Rhodoligotrophos defluvii: one gene and its partner. The protein of the gene in region 1 interacts with the protein of each later gene in a pairwise test. Links are inferred from orthologs where the notes say so. Each region holds a gene or a part of one and is shown on either strand. Other genes may lie near its edges.

The links.
Region 2: the proteins of E4P09_RS22220 (region 1) and grxD interact in binary tests that used the Escherichia coli proteins (3 or more experiments, as listed by UniProt). The link is inferred for Rhodoligotrophos defluvii from one-to-one orthologs.

What each region holds. Positions count from the first base shown.
Region 1 is NZ_SZZM01000006.1:245,181-254,107, reverse strand. What follows is about bases 1,872-4,691. They hold E4P09_RS22220 (BolA family protein), read left to right. Parts: upstream 1,872-3,053; coding sequence 3,054-3,329; downstream 3,330-4,691. Other genes in these bases: E4P09_RS26095 (shikimate kinase), read right to left, coding at 4,509-4,691; aroB (3-dehydroquinate synthase), read right to left, coding at 3,349-4,509; E4P09_RS22225 (J domain-containing protein), read right to left, coding at 2,302-2,922; cobS (cobaltochelatase subunit CobS), read right to left, coding at 1,872-2,145. Also shown: cobaltochelatase subunit CobT, read right to left, coding at 1-1,132; more of cobS, read right to left, coding at 1,156-1,871; more of E4P09_RS26095, read right to left, coding at 4,692-5,102; E4P09_RS26290 (histidine kinase), read left to right, coding at 5,287-5,427; E4P09_RS22210 (site-specific tyrosine recombinase XerD), read left to right, coding at 5,408-6,343; E4P09_RS22205 (acetyl-CoA carboxylase carboxyltransferase subunit alpha), read left to right, coding at 6,434-7,390; E4P09_RS22200 (L,D-transpeptidase family protein), read left to right, coding at 7,549-8,328; preprotein translocase subunit SecA, read right to left, coding at 8,358-8,927. UniProt on the Escherichia coli protein: Transcriptional regulator that plays an important role in general stress response. Has many effects on cell morphology, cell growth and cell division. Acts by regulating the transcription of many genes, including dacA (PBP-5), dacC (PBP-6), ampC and mreB.
Region 2 is NZ_SZZM01000003.1:261,472-270,408, reverse strand. What follows is about bases 6,108-8,937. They hold grxD (Grx4 family monothiol glutaredoxin), read right to left. Parts: upstream 7,777-8,937; coding sequence 7,438-7,776; downstream 6,108-7,437. Other genes in these bases: purL (phosphoribosylformylglycinamidine synthase subunit PurL), read right to left, coding at 8,158-8,937; E4P09_RS15535 (BolA family protein), read right to left, coding at 7,871-8,107; E4P09_RS15545 (MFS transporter), read right to left, coding at 6,108-6,891. Outside these bases: E4P09_RS15580 (alpha/beta hydrolase), read left to right, coding at 1-2; E4P09_RS15575 (hypothetical protein), read right to left, coding at 60-356; E4P09_RS15570 (ABC transporter ATP-binding protein), read left to right, coding at 632-1,393; E4P09_RS15565 (ABC transporter permease subunit), read left to right, coding at 1,386-2,120; E4P09_RS15560 (Gldg family protein), read left to right, coding at 2,125-4,077; E4P09_RS15555 (DUF4340 domain-containing protein), read left to right, coding at 4,074-5,189; E4P09_RS15550 (hypothetical protein), read right to left, coding at 5,197-5,598; more of E4P09_RS15545, read right to left, coding at 5,611-6,107. UniProt on the Escherichia coli protein: Monothiol glutaredoxin involved in the biogenesis of iron-sulfur clusters.

The DNA of each region.
Region 1 (8,927 bases):
GCGCCACGTCCAGAATGCCTTCCTCGAGATCGAACTCCCACGACCGGTTCTGCTTGGCGAGCAGCCGCCGCTGGAGCCGGTTGGCAAGCCGCGCGACCACCCCTTGCAAATGCGAGAGCTGCTTGTCGAGATAGTTCCGCAGGCGCTGCAGCTCATCCGCATCGCACAGGTCCTCTGCCGCGATCTCCTCGTCGAAGGCATGCGTGAAGACCTTGTAGAAGTCCTCGTTGGAAAGGCTTCCGAAGGGCAGTTGCGGGCGCCACGGCTCGCTGCCATCGGGAGCCTCCTCTGCCTCGGCGTCGTCGGGCACCTCGTCAACGTCCACGTCCGTGGTCTGCTGGTCACTGCTTTCGAGCTCGCCCTGGGCTTCGCGAACGTCCTCGCTCTCGGCGCTCTCCGCCTCCTGTGCCTCGCTTTCGCTGCCCTCCTCGGGCTGGCTGCCGTCGGCGCTCTCGCCCTCCTGCGAATCGTCCTCGTCCTGCTGGTCCGGGTCCTCGCCGAGCTCGTCGGCCATGTCCAAGGAGGCGATGATATCCCGCGTCATCCGCGCAAAGGCGGTCTGATCGGTTATGTGCTGCGTAAGCGAGTCGAGCTGCCGTCCCGCCTTCTCTTCGATCCACGGACGCCAGAGATCGACCAGCATCCGGGCATTGTCCGGCGGCTGGGCGCCGGTAAGGCGCTCGCGCACCATCAGGCCGACAGCTTCTTCGAGCGGCGCCTCCTTCCGGTCCCGCATCTGGGCAAGTGAGCGGCGCTGATAGCGGTCGTCGAGCATTGCCGAGAGGTTTGCGGCCATGCCGGCCATATCGCGCGCGCCGATCGCTTCAACCCGCGCCTGCTCTACCGCCTCGAACACGGCCCGCGCATTGCGGCCCTCGGGGCGGTAGCGGCTGTGCACCGTCTCATTGTGATTGGCAAGACGAAGCGAGAAGGCGTCTGCCACCCCGCGGGTGACCGCCACGTTGCGCGGGTCGAGTTCCCGGTCGACCTGCGGCAGCCGCGCCCGGTTACCCGACAGCCCTGGTGTCTCTCCGCCGAAGGTCACCTGCAGATCCGGCTCGTGCGCGATCGTCCGCATCGCGAGCGTGAGCGCCCGCTTGAACGGTTCCGATGGCGCTTCTTTGTCCGCCATGAGCTGCAGCTCCTTTTTGTCGATCAGGACAGGCTCACCTGCGCGGTCGATTCCGGCAATTCCTGCCCGAAGCAGCGCTGGTAGAACTCGGCCACCAGGCCGCGCTCCATCTCGTCGCACTTGTTGAGGAACGTCACCCGGAAGGCAAAGCCCAAGTCACCGAAGATCTCCGCGTTCTCGGCCCAGGTGATCACGGTACGTGGGCTCATGACCGTCGACAGGTCGCCGTTGATGAAGGCCGTGCGTGTCATGTCGGCCAGCCGCACCATGTCGGCCACGGTCTTGCGACCTTCCGGCGTGTTGAGCGCCTTCACCTTCGCCACGATAATCGCGTTCTCCTGCGCGGTCGGCAGGTAGTTGAGCGTGGTCACGATGCTCCAGCGGTCCATCTGGCCCTGGTTGATCTGCTGCGTGCCGTGATAGAGCCCTGACGTATCCCCCAGCCCCACCGTGTTGGCGGTGGCGAACAGGCGGAACGCCGGGTGTGGGCGGATGACGCGGTTCTGATCGAGCAGGGTGAGCTTGCCGGAAACCTCCAGCACGCGCTGGATCACGAACATGACGTCCGGACGGCCGGCATCGTATTCGTCGAACACCAGCGCCGTGTTGGTCTGCAGTGCCCACGGTAGGATACCTTCGCGGAACTCGGTCACCTGCTTGCCGTCGCGTAGCACGATCGCGTCCTTGCCAACCAGGTCGATGCGGCTGATGTGGCTATCGAGATTGACGCGCACGCAGGGCCAATTCAGTCGCGCGGCGACCTGCTCCACATGGGTCGACTTGCCGGTGCCGTGATAGCCGGTGATCATCACGCGGCGGTTATGGGCAAAGCCGGCCAGGATCGCCAACGTGGTTTCCCGATTGAACAGATAGTCTTCGTCGAGATCGGGAACGTGCTCGCTCGGCTGCGAGTAGGCAGGCACCTCCAGATCGCTGTCGATGCCAAAAACCTGCCGGACGGAAACCTTCATGTCCGGCAGTCCGGCCACTTCCCCATTAGCCTGAGGCTTCATTGAAATCCTTCCTAAGCGTTCGGTCACGCCCTATGTCGGCAATTCGCGCCAGCTTTAAAGGCCCAACCATCACAAAGGCCCAAAACGGTAACTTTACGATGGTTGAAGATGTGTAGTCTGCACCAAGCACCAGCCGCAAGCGCCAACCACATCCGATTAGCAGAATCCGACTGACTTCAGATAATTATAGGCATTGATCACGGCGCGAAGCTTGTCCTCACCGTCCCGATTCCCGCCATTGGTGTCGGGATGATGCCTTTTTACCAAACGCTTGAACTGGGCTTTCAGTGCCTCGGGGGTCGCATTTTCATCCAGCCCCATCACGTCCAGCGCCTTGCGCTCCGCGTTGCGGATCTGCCGTCGCGGTGCCGTGCCGGCTGAGCCCTCAGAACCCCCGAAGACCTCGTAGGGATCATAGAAGTCTCGGTTGTATCGGAATCCGTCATCCCGCGAGGCGTGTGACTGGCGGGTGTGATAGGCCCAGGAATTCTGCCCCAAACGCCAGGTCGGCCGGTGGCCATACATGGCCTGGCGCTGATAGTCGATGAACTCCTGGTCCCGCATTCCCTTGAAGTAGTTGTAGGACGCGTTGTACTCGCGCACGTGGTCGAAGCAGAAATGAAAATACTCGCCGTCCTGGCCGCGGCCTTTCGGCGCGGGATGCGTCGCCGGCTTTTCGCAGCCCGACCACTCGCAGCGCGGGGCATTGGTCTCCGCAGTGCGGTCTCGGTCTGGCTTTACGCGGATTCGATCGAAATATTTGGAGTCGAGCTTCATGTCGGGGTGATTATGGTGCGCATGCCTACCTCCCGCAACGCGACGATAGGCGTCACTGGACAAGGCTATATCTGAGGCTGTAGATCCCAAAAAATCGGTTATTCTGTCTCGTGTTACGCGGAACTGTGGAAATGCCCCTCGGACCTATCGGCCATGCCATTTCGGAGAAGCTGAGCCGTGCCTTCGCGCCGGCACGACTCGACATCGTGGACGAGTCGCATCTGCACCAGGGCCATGCGGGACACCATCCGGAAGGGGAAAGTCATTTCCGCGTTCATATCGTATCTGAGGCCTTCGCAAACAAGCGGGCCGTCGAGCGCCACCGAATGGTGAACCGCGTTCTGGCGGAAGAGCTGGCCAGCCGCGTGCATGCCCTGGCCATCACCGCAAAGGCACCGGGCGAATAGGCCCGCGCTCGCCCTTCAATTAGCGCGCCGCCAGTTCCTCCGCGAGAAAGGCCTCAACCGCCGCGTCATCCACGTCCCGGCTGACGAAGGCCTCGCCGATACCGCGCACCAGAATGAAGGTGAGCTTGCCGGCCACCGCTTTTTTGTCCTGACGCATGAAGGCCACCAGACCTTTCGCATCGGGCAGGGAACCGTCGATCTGGCCGAGGGTTGTCGGCAGGCCCACCGCAGCCAAATGCCGGATCACTTCAGTTGCTGTGCCCGGCGAACATAGCCCCAGCCGCTCGGAGAACCGGAAGGCCAGCGCCATACCGATCGCCACCGCCTCGCCGTGGATGAGCCGGCTCGAATAGCCAGTGGCGGCCTCCAGGGCATGCCCGAATGTATGGCCGAGATTGAGCAGGGCGCGCCGGCCTGTTTCGAACTCGTCCTCCGCGACGATCGCCGCCTTGGCGCGGCAGCAGGTGGCCACCGCCTGCCATCGCTCGGGGCCGTCCTGCGCCGCGATGGCCTCATGGTGGGCATCGAGCCAGCGGAAGAAGGCCGCATCCCCCAGCAGCCCGTATTTAACCACCTCCGCATAGCCTGCCCGGAATTCGCGCGTGGGCAGGGTGTCGAGCAGGCTGGTATCGGCGAGCACCATGTCCGGCTGGTGAAAAGCGCCGATCAGGTTCTTGCCGTGTCGGACGTTGATGCCGGTCTTGCCGCCGACAGAGGAATCAACTTGGGCCAGCAGCGTTGTCGGCACCTGGATGAAGCGGACGCCGCGGCGCAGAATGGCGGCGGCGAAGCCGACCAGATCGCCGATCACCCCGCCGCCCAGGGCGATGACATGGTCGCGCCGCTCGATCGCCGCGCCGAGCAGGCTGTCGCAGACCCTCTCCAAAGCGGCGAAGCTTTTGCTCTGCTCGCCCGGCGGCACAATGATGACCTCAGCCGAGATGCCCGTGGCAGCTAGCGAGGCTTGCAGCCTTTCGAGATGCAGCGCTGCCACGGTCTCGTCAGTGACCACGGCAGTATGCGGCCGAGCCAGCAACGGCCGGACCAGCTCACCCGCCCGCGCCAGCAGAGCCGGGCCCACGTGGACGGGATAGCGGCGATCGCCCAACTCCACCATGACCGTTTCAGCCGCCCCGGTCCGCGCCGTCGGCGCACTGGTCTCGGCCGCTGAATGTTCCATCATGGCCTCTCGTCTGCTGGCGAGGCCTTGTCGGCCAAGGCGCGCAGTATGTCGTTCACCACCTGATCATGCGGGACATCGCGGCTCTCGATCGTGATGTCCGCCTGAGCGTATATCGGATGCCGCTGGTCCATCAGCCGCTGCATCACGCCCTCCGGGTCATCGCTATAGAGCAGGGGCCGGTTCGATCGGCGCCGCACCCGTTTCATCAGCACGCTGAGCTCGGCCCGCAACCAAACGGAGATGCCGTGAGCGCGAATCGCCCCGCGGGTTGATTCGTCCATATAGGCGCCGCCACCCGTCGCCAATACCTGCGGCCCTTCCAAAAGCAGGCGCTGGATCACGCGCCGCTCGCCTTCCCGAAAATAGGGCTCCCCATGATCGGCGAAAATCTCCGGTATGGTCTTGCCGGCAGCGGCCTCGATTTCGTGGTCCGCATCTACAAAGCGCAGGCCGAGCCGCTGCGCCAGCCTCCGTCCGACAGTGGTTTTGCCCGCGCCCATCAGGCCGATGAGGACGATGCAGCGGCCACCGAGACTGTCGGCAACGGTCCGCTCCAGGTCGGATATCTTGACGAGAGAGCTGGCGGTCATGACGTCTGGACACTCCTGCAGGTCCGTGCGGTTCGGTTTTAGACCCTTGCCGCACCGATCGCAAAGAGCAACACGAATGGCAAGGCTGATAATCAGTCCGTTACTTGCCCGCCCACGGCGGAGGCGTTATCCATGAGAGGTGAACGGATCGTAGGTCTCGGGCTATTTGGAGTTTGCGGCAAAAATGCCCGGTAGTCTAAGATTCCTGCTGATTCTCGGGTGCCTGGGTGGCCTCGTCTATGGTGCTGTCTATGCGCTGTCGACCATGAGGCCCGAGCAGAGCACCGTGGTGAAGCAGGTGCCCAGTGACAGGCTTTTCCGCTGACGGACGGCTGATCGAGAGCTTTCTCGAGATGCTGAGTGCCGAGCGGGGTGCAGCGGAGAACACGCTGGACGCCTATGCGCGTGACCTCGGCGACTACCGAGGGTTCCTCGTGGAGCGGCGGCGCACCATTGCCGATGCCGGGAGCGATGATCTGCGCGCCTATCTCGGCGCGCTCGAAGCGGCCGGCCTCTCCGCGACCACGGCCGCTCGCCGGCTCTCCGCCCTCCGCCAATTCCACCGCTTTCTCTATGCCGAAGGAATTCGGGCGGATGATCCCACGGCGGTGCTCGAAAGCCCACGTCCGAGGCGGGCTCTGCCAAAGGTGCTCTCGGTCCAGCAGGTAGACCAGCTGCTCGCCTTGGCGCGCCAGGAGGTGGACTATGCTCGCTTGCCGGGTGACCGCCTGCGCGCAGCCCGCTTGCATTGCCTCCTGGAGCTCCTGTACGCAACCGGTCTGCGGGTCTCGGAACTGGTCTCGCTCACCGTTCTCACAGCCAAGGCCGATGAACGGTTCCTCACCATTCGCGGCAAGGGCGGCCGCGAGCGGCTGGTGCCGCTGAGCACGGCAGCTCGTAAGGCGGTCGACCTCTATAGGGTCGTAGCGGCCGAGGGTGCGGAAAGCACGGAAAGCTCTCCCTGGCTATTCCCTTCGCATGGCGAGAGCGGTCACATCACCCGCCAATACTTCGCCCAGGAGCTGAAGGGGCTCGCGGCGCGTGCCGGCCTCGACCCGAACTTGGTCTCGCCTCACGTGCTGCGCCATGCCTTCGCCAGCCATCTGCTCGCGGGCGGTGCCGACCTCCGTGCTGTCCAGCAGATGCTGGGGCACGCCGATATCTCGACAACCCAAATCTACACGCATGTGCTGGCTGAGCGGCTGAAGCAAGTGCTCGCTCAGCATCCGCTGGCCGGTTGACATCCTCCGCGCGCCTCGCCACTGTCCGCCCCGGCCAGTGCGCCCTATATGTGCTTGGGCCCATTCACGCCAGGGGATGCAAGACAGGGAATGCGTACTTTTCTCGACTTCGAAAGCTCGATCGCCGAGCTCGAAGGCAAAATTGCCGAACTCAAGGCGATCGCTGCCGCCAACGGCTCCTCGATGCAGATCGAGGAGGAGGTGCGGCAGCTCGAGCAGAAGACCGCCCGCAGTCTGGCCCAGCTCTACGAGTCTCTGCAGCCCTGGCAGAAGATGCAGGTGGCGCGGCATCCCGAGCGGCCACATTTCCTCGACTACACCCGCTTTCTGTTCACCGACTTCACCCCCCTGGCTGGCGACCGCAAATTCGCCGAGGACAGGGCGATCCTCGGCGGACCGGCCCGGTTCAAGGGCATGCCGGTGATGATCATCGGCCAGGAGAAAGGCGCCGATACCGCCTCTCGCCTGAAGCACAATTTCGGCATGGCCCGGCCAGAAGGGTACCGGAAGGCGGTCCGGCTCATGGAGCTGGCCGACCGGTTCGAGTTGCCCGTCATCACCTTTGTCGACACCGCCGGCGCCTATCCTGGCATCGGCGCAGAGGAACGTGGCCAGGCCGAAGCCATCGCCCGGTCGACGGAATGTTGCCTGCGCGTCGGTGTGCCCCTGGTCTCGATCATCATCGGCGAAGGCGGCTCTGGTGGCGCCGTGGCGCTGGCCACGGCCAATGTGGTGCTCATGCTTGAGCATTCCATCTATTCCGTGATTTCGCCCGAAGGCGCGTCCTCCATCCTTTGGCGCGATTCCACTCGCGCCAAAGATGCGGCAACGGCCATGAAGATTACCGCCGATGACTTGAAGCGGCTCGGCGTCATCGACGAAATCATCCACGAGCCGGTGGGTGGCGCCCATCGCGCACCGGAACAGATCATGACCGCGGTCGGCGAGGCGATTTCCAGTCACCTGGACCGTTTACAAAACCTGGCGCCCGAAGAACTGCGCCATGCCCGCCGCGAAAAGTTCCTGGCCATTGGCCGCAATCTGTAGCGACGAATTCACGGCAAGGAGGGCAGCCTGTGACCTGGCGACAAGGTGAACATCGATCACATTGCCAAGTGTCTTCGACATAGTTAAGGCTTTGACAACGCGTTTTGTGCAGGCTTGCGTTCCCGGGGGAAGAGGGTTCATCAGCCGTGACGTTCCCGATGGTTTTGAGGTTGTTTCTTGTCGCTTGTCTGAGCCTTGTTCTCGCGGCCTGCAAATTCAGCACTGAGCCCGACAAGGCGCTCAAGCCGCTGTCGAAGGAGACCAAGGCCCTGCTTGCCGCGAAGGGAGTGGCGCCCGGAGCGCCTCTCTATGTGCGCATCTTCAAGCAGGAATCGGAATTCGAGGTCTGGATGGCCAACGCGTCCGGCACCTACACCCATGTCAAGACCTACAATGTCTGCAACTGGTCTGGCGACCTCGGGCCGAAGCTGAAGGAAGGCGACAAGCAGGCGCCGGAGGGCTTCTATGTGGTGACCCCGGCCCAGATGAACCCGCGCAGCGCCTATCACCTCTCCTTCAACATCGGCTACCCCAACGCCTTCGATAAGGCGAACGGCCGCACCGGCTCGGCCCTCATGGTTCATGGGGGCTGCCGCTCTGCTGGTTGCTATGCCATGACCGACGAGGCGGTCGAGGAAATCTTTGCGCTGGCGCGCGAGGCTTTCATCGCCGGGCAGCGAGACTTCCCGATCGCCGCCTTTCCCTTCCGCATGACCGACGAGAACATGGCCTTCCGCAAGGACCACGAATGGTATGCCTTCTGGCAGAACCTGAAGGAAGGCTACGACTTTTTCGAGAAGAACCGGCGCCCGCCAATCGTAGGCGTGCAAGATAAGAAATACGTGTTCTTCGACAGCAACAGCGCGGTACCCGACGTGTTCCGCGTTAGTGCCGCCAGCGCAAGCCCTGATGCCCCCCGCCTGATCCAGGGGTGGTGACGGGCCTGCTCCTGATGCCTTTTGCGCAGCTACCGCACCGCCCCGTGGCAGTGCTTGTACTTGCGTCCTGAGCCGCAAGGGCAAGGCGCATTCCGTTGCACCTTCCCCCATGTTGCGGGGTTGTTCGGGTCGACCGCTGCCGCAGACGCTGCGCCAAAGCGCGCCGCCTGCCGCCCGAATCTGCCTTCCGCTTCCGCCATGGCCAGGGCCAACTCGTCTTCCCCCGTGAATGGATCCGCATGATGCGCCTGCATCGGCGGCAGGGCATCGTGCCGCAGCAACTCCGGCGGCGGCGCCTCCTGCATGATCTCGACCCGCATCATCTGGGCGGTGACCGCTTCGCGCAGCTTGGCCAGCATGCCCTCGAACAGGGTGAATGACTCGGTCTTGTACTCGTTCAGCGGATCGCGCTGCGCATAGCCGCGCAAGCCCACTGCCTGGCGCAGGTGCTCGAGCATCACCAGGTGCTCGCGCCACAGGTGGTCTAGCGTCTGCAGCAGCACCGCCTTCTCGATCTGCCGCATGATTTCCGGCGTGAAGCGTTGCCGCTTGGCTTCATAGGCCTCATCGACCGCCTTGAGGATGCGCTCGCGGATCTC
Region 2 (8,937 bases), on another replicon or contig:
AAGGACAAGAGGCCGCCATCGCTGCCGGGCCGAATGGACAACTTCCGGAAAGCTTACGTCTAGCTCACCCGCCACTCCTGCTCCACCAGACGCAGGTGAGACGGGATGGCTCCGGCGCAGGCCTGGTGCGCCACGCGCACCTCGGCAAGGGTTGCCTCGATGCTGGTGCGCCAGAAGTCGAGAAAGCGGGTCAGACGCGGGAAGCGAGGCGCCGTGTCATAATGCTGCCAAAGGAAGGTTTGCAAGATCTCCGGGTGGTCGGGCAGGTAATAGAGAATCTCTGCGGTGGTGAGCTGCAGACGCTCGTCGAGATGGGCTTTACGCAGACTGTTACGATCCCAGATCAACGGCTCCATACGGTCCTCATGAGTCGGGTTATCGGGTCATATCATTTTGAATTTTGTGCGGACTTGCGCGGCCGTCAAGGCCTGTTCGAACGCATTTAGCGTTTAGAAACAGTATGTTAGCAGCAAATTCCGAGTGCTGCTAACAACGTAACCAAACAACTCGCGATGCTTCCCCCCTTTACGAATCGCGCCCGCTCGGGCCATAAGCATCCATTCCATCAGCTTTGAGCCTCATGGAGGCACCCCGTAAGGGCTATTGAAGACTCTGCACGTTCAGGTCTGGTATGGCGCCGCTCGTTTCTCTGCACGGTTTGGTCAAGCGCTTTGCTGGAATAACGGCGGTCGATGGCATTTCCCTCGAAGTCGGCGAAGGAGAAGTCCTCGGCTTTCTCGGCCCGAATGGGGCAGGCAAATCGACCACGATGAAAATGGCGACCGGCTTCCTGCCGCCGGATTCCGGGCAAGCCGTCATCTGCGGACACGACGTGGCAAGCCAGCCCAAGGCGGCCAAGCGCGCTCTCGGCTATCTGCCGGAAGGGGCGCCCGCTTATGGGGAGATGACGCCGCGTGCCTTCCTGAGCTTCGTTGCCGATATCCGCGGGCTTTCCGGCGGGGGGCGCCGTGCGGCGCTCGACCGGGCGATGGGGCTGACCGAGCTCGAGGCGGTTGCGGAGCAGCCGATTGAAACCCTGTCCAAGGGCTTCAAGCGCCGGGTCGGGCTTGCCCAGGCCATTCTGCACGACCCGCCGGTGCTGATCCTGGATGAGCCGACCGATGGCCTCGATCCCAACCAGAAGCACCAGGTGCGGCAGCTGATCACCGAGATGGCGCCGCGCAAGGCGATCATCATCTCGACGCACATCCTGGAAGAGGTAGACGCGGTCTGCAGCCGCGCGGTGATCATTGCCCGCGGGCGAATCGTGGCGGACGGCACGGCGGACGCGCTGCGGCGGCTGGTTCCTTCGGCCGACGGCGCACCGGTCAGCCTGGAGGAGGCCTTTCGCCGGCTCACCACGACGGAAGGGGAGGGTCAGCGCCATGGCTAACATTCTGGCCGTCACCCGGCGCGAACTCGCCAGCTATTTCGCGACGCCGATCGCTTATGTGTTCCTGGCCATCTTCGTCGCGCTGGCGGGGGTATTCACCTTCTATCTCGGGCAGTTCTTCGATCGCGGCGTGGCGGACCTCAGCCCATTCTTCGACTACCACCTGTGGCTTTATCTGCTGCTGGTGCCCGCCATCGCCATGCGCCTGTGGGCGGAGGAGTGGCGCTCGGGCACGGTCGAGCTGCTGATGACCCTGCCGGTCTCCACAACGGAGGCGGTCGTCGGCAAATGGCTCGCCGGGTGGATCTTTCTCGGGATCGCCTTGCTGTGCACGGTGCCACTCTGGATTACGGTGAATGTCCTAGGAAAGCCCGACAATGGCGTGATCGCGGCAGCTTATCTCGGCTCCTTCCTCATGGCCGGCGGTTTCCTCGCCATCGGGGCGGCGATGTCGGCGGTCAGCCGCAATCAGGTGATCGCCTTCATCCTTGCTGCGGTCATGTGCTTCCTGTTCGTGATGAGCGGCACCAATCTCGTGCTCGGTGCCCTGCAGGGCTGGGCGCCGCAGGTGGTCACCGCCGCGGTCGCATCTCTCTCAGCGCTCACCCATTACACCAATATGTCGCGCGGCCTGATCGGCGCGGCCGACCTCGTCTATGTGGCCTCGCTGATTGCCTTTTGGCTCTTCGTCAACGCGGTCGTGGTCGAACTCGGCCGGGCGGAGTAGGGCGATGAGTAGCGCATCTCCCAATTCGCCCTCGCGTCGGCTGCTCGCGGCCGCCGCTATTGTCCTGGCGTTTCTTACCCTGCTGGGCGTCAACCTGTTCGCGTCCCAGGAGCTGCCGCTGACCAGGCTCGATGTGACGGAGGACAAGCTCTATACCATTTCCGAGAGTACTCGCGCCGAGATGGCGGGCCTTCGGGAGCCGATCATGGTGCGGCTCTTTTTCTCGAAACGGCTGGGGGAGGTTGCACCGACCTTCCAGGCCTATTTCGACCGGGTGCGGGCCCTTCTCGACTATTACGCCACCCTGTCGAACGGACGGCTGACGCTCGAGATCGTGGACCCCGAGCCGTTCACGGATGCTGAGGACGAGGCGGTTGCCGCAGGGCTGCAAGGGGTGCCCCTGGGCAATGACCAGCTCGGTTATTTCGGGCTGGTGGCCACCAACCGGACCGACGATCGCGAGACCATTCCGTTCTTCGCTTTCGACCGGGAGCGCTTCCTGGAATACGACCTGACCCGCCTCATCCACAAGCTCGCCACCGCCAAGCGGCCGAAGATCGGGCTGATCACCACGGTGCCGATCATGCAGAGCATGAACCCGATGACCGGGCAGCAGCAGCCGGCCTGGCGGGTGATCGATCAGATCCGCGACTATTTCGACCTCGAGGCCATAGACAGCTCTGCCAGCACCATTCCCGCCGATGTCGACCTCCTGATGCTGGTGCAGCCCGCGGGCCTCGCACCGGAACTGCTGCTTGCGATCGATCAGTTCGCCTTGGCGGGCAAGCCTGTGCTGGCGTTCGTCGATCCCCTGGTCGAGATCATGGGGCCCACCGCGTCCGGCTTCGGACCGGATGACGGCTTCCTCGCTCTGCTGAGCAAATGGGGCGCGCGCTTCAAGCCCGACGAGGTGGCGGGCGATGCCGATCATGCGCGGCAGGTGCAATATGGCTCGCCGTCGCGGCCGTCCGTCGCCGACTACCTGGTGTGGCTCGACATGACCGCGGAGACATTCGCAGCCTCCGACCCGGTCTTTGCCGGCATCAAGTCGGTAACCTTCGCTACGCCCGGCATCCTGCACAAGGCCGACAATGCGACGATTACGACCGCTCCGCTGATCGAGACCAGCGACAATGCCATGGCCTTTCCGCTGAGCGCGGTGCGCAATCCGGATCCGAAAAGGCTGCTGGATGACTTCGCGCCGGGCGGCCTGCCATTGGCGCTGATTATGCGCGTGAACGGCAAGGCGGACACGGCCTATCCCAATGGCGTGCCGAAGGGTCGTGACGAAGATGCCGAGGCGGCGGAGGCAACCGAGACCACCCCGGCCAGCATGACGGCGCCGCCACTCATCTCGGGCACCGTCAACGCCATCATCATTGCTGACGTGGACATGCTCTATGACAGTTTCTGGGCCGATGTCCGCGAGCTGCTCGGCACGCAATTCCTGGTGCCTCTGGCGGGCAATGCGGACATGGTGATCAACGCCTTGCAATATCTGGCCGGCGGCACGGCCTTGGCGGATCTGCGCGGCCGCGGCGTGCAGGACCGGCCGTTCACGCTGGTGCAAGCGATACGCCGGGAGGCCGAAGCCCGGTTCCGCGCCCGGGCGGAAGCCTTGAACCAGAACCTGCAGCAGGTCGAGGCCCGCATCTCCAGCCTGCAGCAGGGAGCGGGCGGGGGTAACGTCATCCTGTCGGACGAGGATCGCCGCGCGCTCGCCGCGTCGCGGGCGGAACTCGTTTCCCTTCGCCAGCAGCTCAGGGACGTGCAGCGGGCCTTGCGGGAGGATATCGACCGGCTGGATCTGTTGCTGAAGCTTCTCAACATGGCGCTGGTGCCGGTGCTGATCGGCATTGCCGGCGGCATCGTGTTCTGGGTGCGGCGACAGCGTCGCGTAGCCTGGCGGAATGCGAGCGAAACGGCCGCGCCGGCGGGGCAGGGGGTGTCGGCATGATCACGCCGCGAGTGGTCGTAGGCCTGCTGGTTGCGGCAATCGTTTCGTTGACGGCGGCTGCCTGGTCCTATTCCAGCAACCACCAATGGACCGCCCTCGATGCGGGCGGCGAGGCCATGCTGCCGGGTCTCGATCAGCGGCTGGGCGATGTGGCCGCCATAGAGGTGAAGGACCCCGCAGGTGCCATCACGCTGAAGCGGGATGGCAGCGTATGGCGCATCGCCAACCAGGACGGCTACCCCGCCGACACCCAGCGGGTCCATGCGTTGTTGATCACCCTTGCCGAGCTCAAGCGCATCGAACCCAAGACCGACCGGCCGGATCGCTACGGCGTGCTTGGGGTCGGCGCGCCGGACAAGCCGGATACCGAGGGCGCGGGCACGTTGGTCACGCTTAAGGCGCAGGATGACGCGACGCTGGCCGCGCTGATCGTCGGCAGCTTGCGCGCGCAACGGCTGGGCGAGCGCGGCGCCCCAGGCGTCAGCGGCACTTATGTGCGCATGCCTGATCAGGCGCAGAGCTGGCTCGTATCTCAGGATGTCGAAGTTTCCAGCCGGCTCGATCGCTGGGTCAGCACCAATGTTCTCGGCCTACGCCGCGATCAGATCGCGGAGGCGGTGATCACTCCGGCTGGCCAGCCGCCCATGATGTTGAAGCGAAAGGGCAGTGCGGAGGGCGAGCAGACATTCACCATCGAGAATCTGCCTGCGAATCGACAGCCGAAGAGCAGCTCCGGGCCGATGCTGGCGGCAACCGACTTTGCCGGGCTTTCCTTCGATGCAGTGCGCAAGCTGCAGGACGAAGGAGGTTCCCCGGCTTCGACCGTTGCGCTCGCGACCACCGACGGCATGAGGCTCAAGCTGGTGCTGACCAAATCGGGCGACGAGAGCTGGCTCGCGGTGACGCAACTTGCGCCGGGCGAGAACAAGGACGCCTCCTCAGCACTTGTTCGGCGCACGCAGGGCTGGCAGTTCCGCTTGAGCGATGCCGCGGCCAAGCCGTTCTTTCCCAGCTTGAACGACCTGACCGAGGCGCGGCCTGCCCCCAACCCTGAGGCTACACCTCCAGAGGCTGCGCCTCCTTCGCAGCCGGCGCCGTCGCAGGCCGAATAAGCCCCGCTCACGGGGTGAGGGTGAAGATCTGCCCGACCTTGGCGTCGGCCCAGGCGAAACAGCCGGCCAGCTGCATGCCCACGGGGAGTTCGCCATAGGCGCCGAGGGCACCTTGGTCCTTCAGGGCGCCGGCCAGGCCGGGCCTGTCGCCGGCCACCACCCAGACACTGTCGATCCAGGTCTGGCGCACCGGCTGTCCGCCAGCGGCGGCGATGCGGTTCACCATGGCCGTGTCGTCGAGGCCTGGCGGAAACACCACGAACATGCGGCCCGTGGCATCGGGCGCGAGGGCGGCATCGCGGATGGCCAGGGCCATGACCGCCAGCCAGACTACCAGGAGCGCTACGCCAATCCCTGCGGCGAGCCAATGGGGGTTCGAGCGGCGGCTAGGGCTGGCGGTGCCCGGCATGGCTCTCTTCCATCAGGTCTGCGGCACCGCCCGACCGAAATTCGGCGCCGCGTTCTCCCGCACCGGCAGGTTGATCAGGGCCGCTATGAAACAAAGGGCCACGCTCATCCACCACACCGGCCCGTAGGAGCCAAAAATGTCATAAAGCAGTCCGCCCAGCCAGACCCCGAAGAACGAGCCGATCTGGTGGCTGAGGAACACGACCCCATAGAGCATGCCCATGTAGCGGGTGCCGAACATGACCGCGACCAGCCCGGCTGTGGGGGGCACGGTGGAGAGCCATAGCAGGCCCATGACCGCCCCATAGATCAAGGACGACGCGCCGGTGAGGGGCAGAAGCAGGAAAACGAGCGTGGCGACGCCACGGCCGGCATAGATGAGGGCGAGGATATAGGGCTTGGAATGGCGGTTCGCCAGCACGCCGGCCATGTAGGACCCGACCACGTTGAACAGGCCCACCAGGGCGATGGCGGTGCTGGCGGTCGTCGGGTTGATGCCGCCTTCGACCAGATAAGGCGGCATGTGGGTGGTCATGAAGGCGAGCTGGAAACCGCAGACGAAGAAACCGGTGGTCAGCAGCACGTAGCTGCGGTGAGCGAGCGCCCGGCTGAGCGCTTGGAACAGGGGCAGGGTGGTTTCGGCTTCGCGCGGCTGGGCATTGGGATCGGCGGGCGGCGTGCGCAGGATTGCGGCGAGCGGCACGCAGATCAGCACGCAGGCTGCAAGCAGCACGAGCGCGGTTTCCCAGCCATAGGCGCTGATGAAGGCCTGGCCCAGCGGTGCGAACAGGAACTGGCCCAGTGAGCCGGCGGAGGTGGCGATGCCGAAGGCCCAGGAGCGCCGCTCCGGCCCGACCTTGCGGGAGAACGCCGCCATGACGATGGCGAAGGAGCAGGTGGCGATGCCTATGCCGACCAGCACGCCCGCGCTCAGCATGAACAACGGTGCATTCTGGGGCAGGGACATGGCGACGAGCCCGGCCGCGTAAATGATGGCGCCGGCCGCCAGCACGCGGGCGGTGCCGTAGCGGTCGGCCAGGCCGCCGGCGATGGGCTGCGCCATGCCCCAGACCAGGTTCTGAATGGCCATGGCCATGCCGAAGGTCGCCCGGTCCCAGCCATAGAACTCGGTGACGGGCAGGGTGAACAGGCCGAAGCTTGCGCGAATGCCGAAGCCGATCGCGGAGATCACACACCCGGCGATGATGATGATTTCAACCCGTGACCAGAGCGACTCCGGCTGCGAAAATGTGCGAGACATAGGCCGTCCTTGTTTACACGTCACCGCTGCCATTTTAGAGCGGCTGGGAATGCCTGGACCATTGCACAAATTCCAGAGCAGCTATGAGAAAAATGATCCATAGCAGCGCATTGGTCAATTCGGCTTATTAATGAGATCAGCGAGGTTGATGGTTTGGTGGCGAAACTCATCATGCCCCCGGTTCGGCCTGGGCGGCCCTGGATTGCCGGGTCAAGCGCAGCAGTGACGGAAGGGACCGGTGTTCCTCCTCCGCCCCGTCATGCCGGCCGCGCCTAGGCGCTGAGCCTGCATCCAGGGCCACACGGCACAAGCTTTCCTCTCGCTGCCCTGGATCACCGGCTCAAGGCCGGTGATGACGGAAGTGGCTAAAACTGTGGCGCTTCAGACCCATTTCCTCGGCACCAAACCCACCCCCCAAAAACCACAACGCGAGATCGCCTATCCTTAACCGGATAGCAGTGGGTCAAGCCCGGTGATGACGATTTGTTTTCCGTCAACAACTTACGTCATGTCCGGCCGCGCCTAGGCGCCGAACCAGGAGCCACACGGCGCCCAGGTTCGTCGCTGGCGCTCGAAACGTCAGGCGCTCTGCTGCTCGGCGACGATGTTGTTTTCCTTCAAAAGCTCCTGCAGCTCGCCCTTCTGGAACATCTCGCGGACGATGTCGCAGCCGCCGATGAACTCCCCCTTCACATAGAGCTGGGGAATGGTGGGCCAGTCGGAATAGGCCTTGATGCCGTTGCGCAGATCGTCGGAGGAGAGCACGTTCACCCCGGCATAGGGCACGCCGAGATAGTCGAGGATCTGGACAACCTGGCCCGAGAAGCCGCACATGGGCGCATCGGGTGTTCCCTTCATGAACAGCACGACGTCGTGCGACTTCACCTGCTGGTCAATCCACTGCATGACATCGCTCATCTCGCGACCCTCTCATATGTGCCGGATGGCCGGCAAGGAATGGAACGTCTGGATTAGTTGGTGATAGCACAGGCTGTGTTAAAGGCTAGATCACTCAATCGTCCGGGGCGGAGGTCTGCAGGGCAAGCGCATGCAGCTGGTTGCCCATGGCACCGCGCAGGGCCTGATACACGAGCTGGTGCTGCTGAACCCGCGTCTTGCCCTTGAAGGCGCGCGACACGACCGTCGCCGCGTAGTGGTCGCCGTCGCCGGCGAGATCGCGGATCTCGATCTTGGCGTCCGGCAGCGCATCCTTGATCAGGCGCTCGATCTGCTTTGCATCCATTGCCATGATCTCAAGTCCTCACCCTTGGCGGTGTGTGTTCTGCGCAGTTGGCCCGTTCATGCCCGGCCGGGCGGTGCATCCATATAGACGGGGAACCAGCCCTCGTGGGCATCGATCAGCTCCCGCACCGGAATATTGGCCACACCATCCACGATCAGAGCGCTGCCGCCAACCGTGCCTAGCCGTTCGACCGGAACGTCCGTAGTCGCCGCATCTGTCAGGATCGCATTAGCGTCAGCTTCGGCGCAAGTGATGACATAGCGGGCCTGGTCCTCGCCGAACAGAGCGAGGTGGGGCTCGCCGGGCACCGCGATCCGTGCGCCGAGCCGGCCGGCGATCGCCATTTCCGCGAGCGCTGCGGCAAGCCCGCCATCGGAGATATCATGGCAGGCGGTGATCCTGCCCGTCCGAATCAGCCTGCGGACGAAGTCGCCATGGCGCCGCTCCGCTTCGAGGTCCACCGTGGGCGGCGGACCTTCCTCGCGGCCCAGCACCTCGCGCAAGTAAATGGACTGGCCGAGGTGGCGGCCATGCCCGCCCACCAGCAGGATGATGTCGCCCTCGCGCTTGAACGGCACGCTGGCCGTCCGGTCGAGATCGTCGATCAGGCCGATGCCGCCAATGGCGGGTGTGGGCAGAATGGCGCGGCCGTTGGTTTCGTTGTAAAGCGAGACATTGCCGGAGACGACGGGGAAATCCAGCGCCCGGCAGGCGTCCCCGATGCCGTTAACGGCGCGCACGAACTGGCCCATGATCTCCGGGCGCTCGGGATTGCCGAAATTCAGGTTGTCGGTGACCGCGATCGGCTCGGCGCCCACGGCGGTCAGATTGCGCCA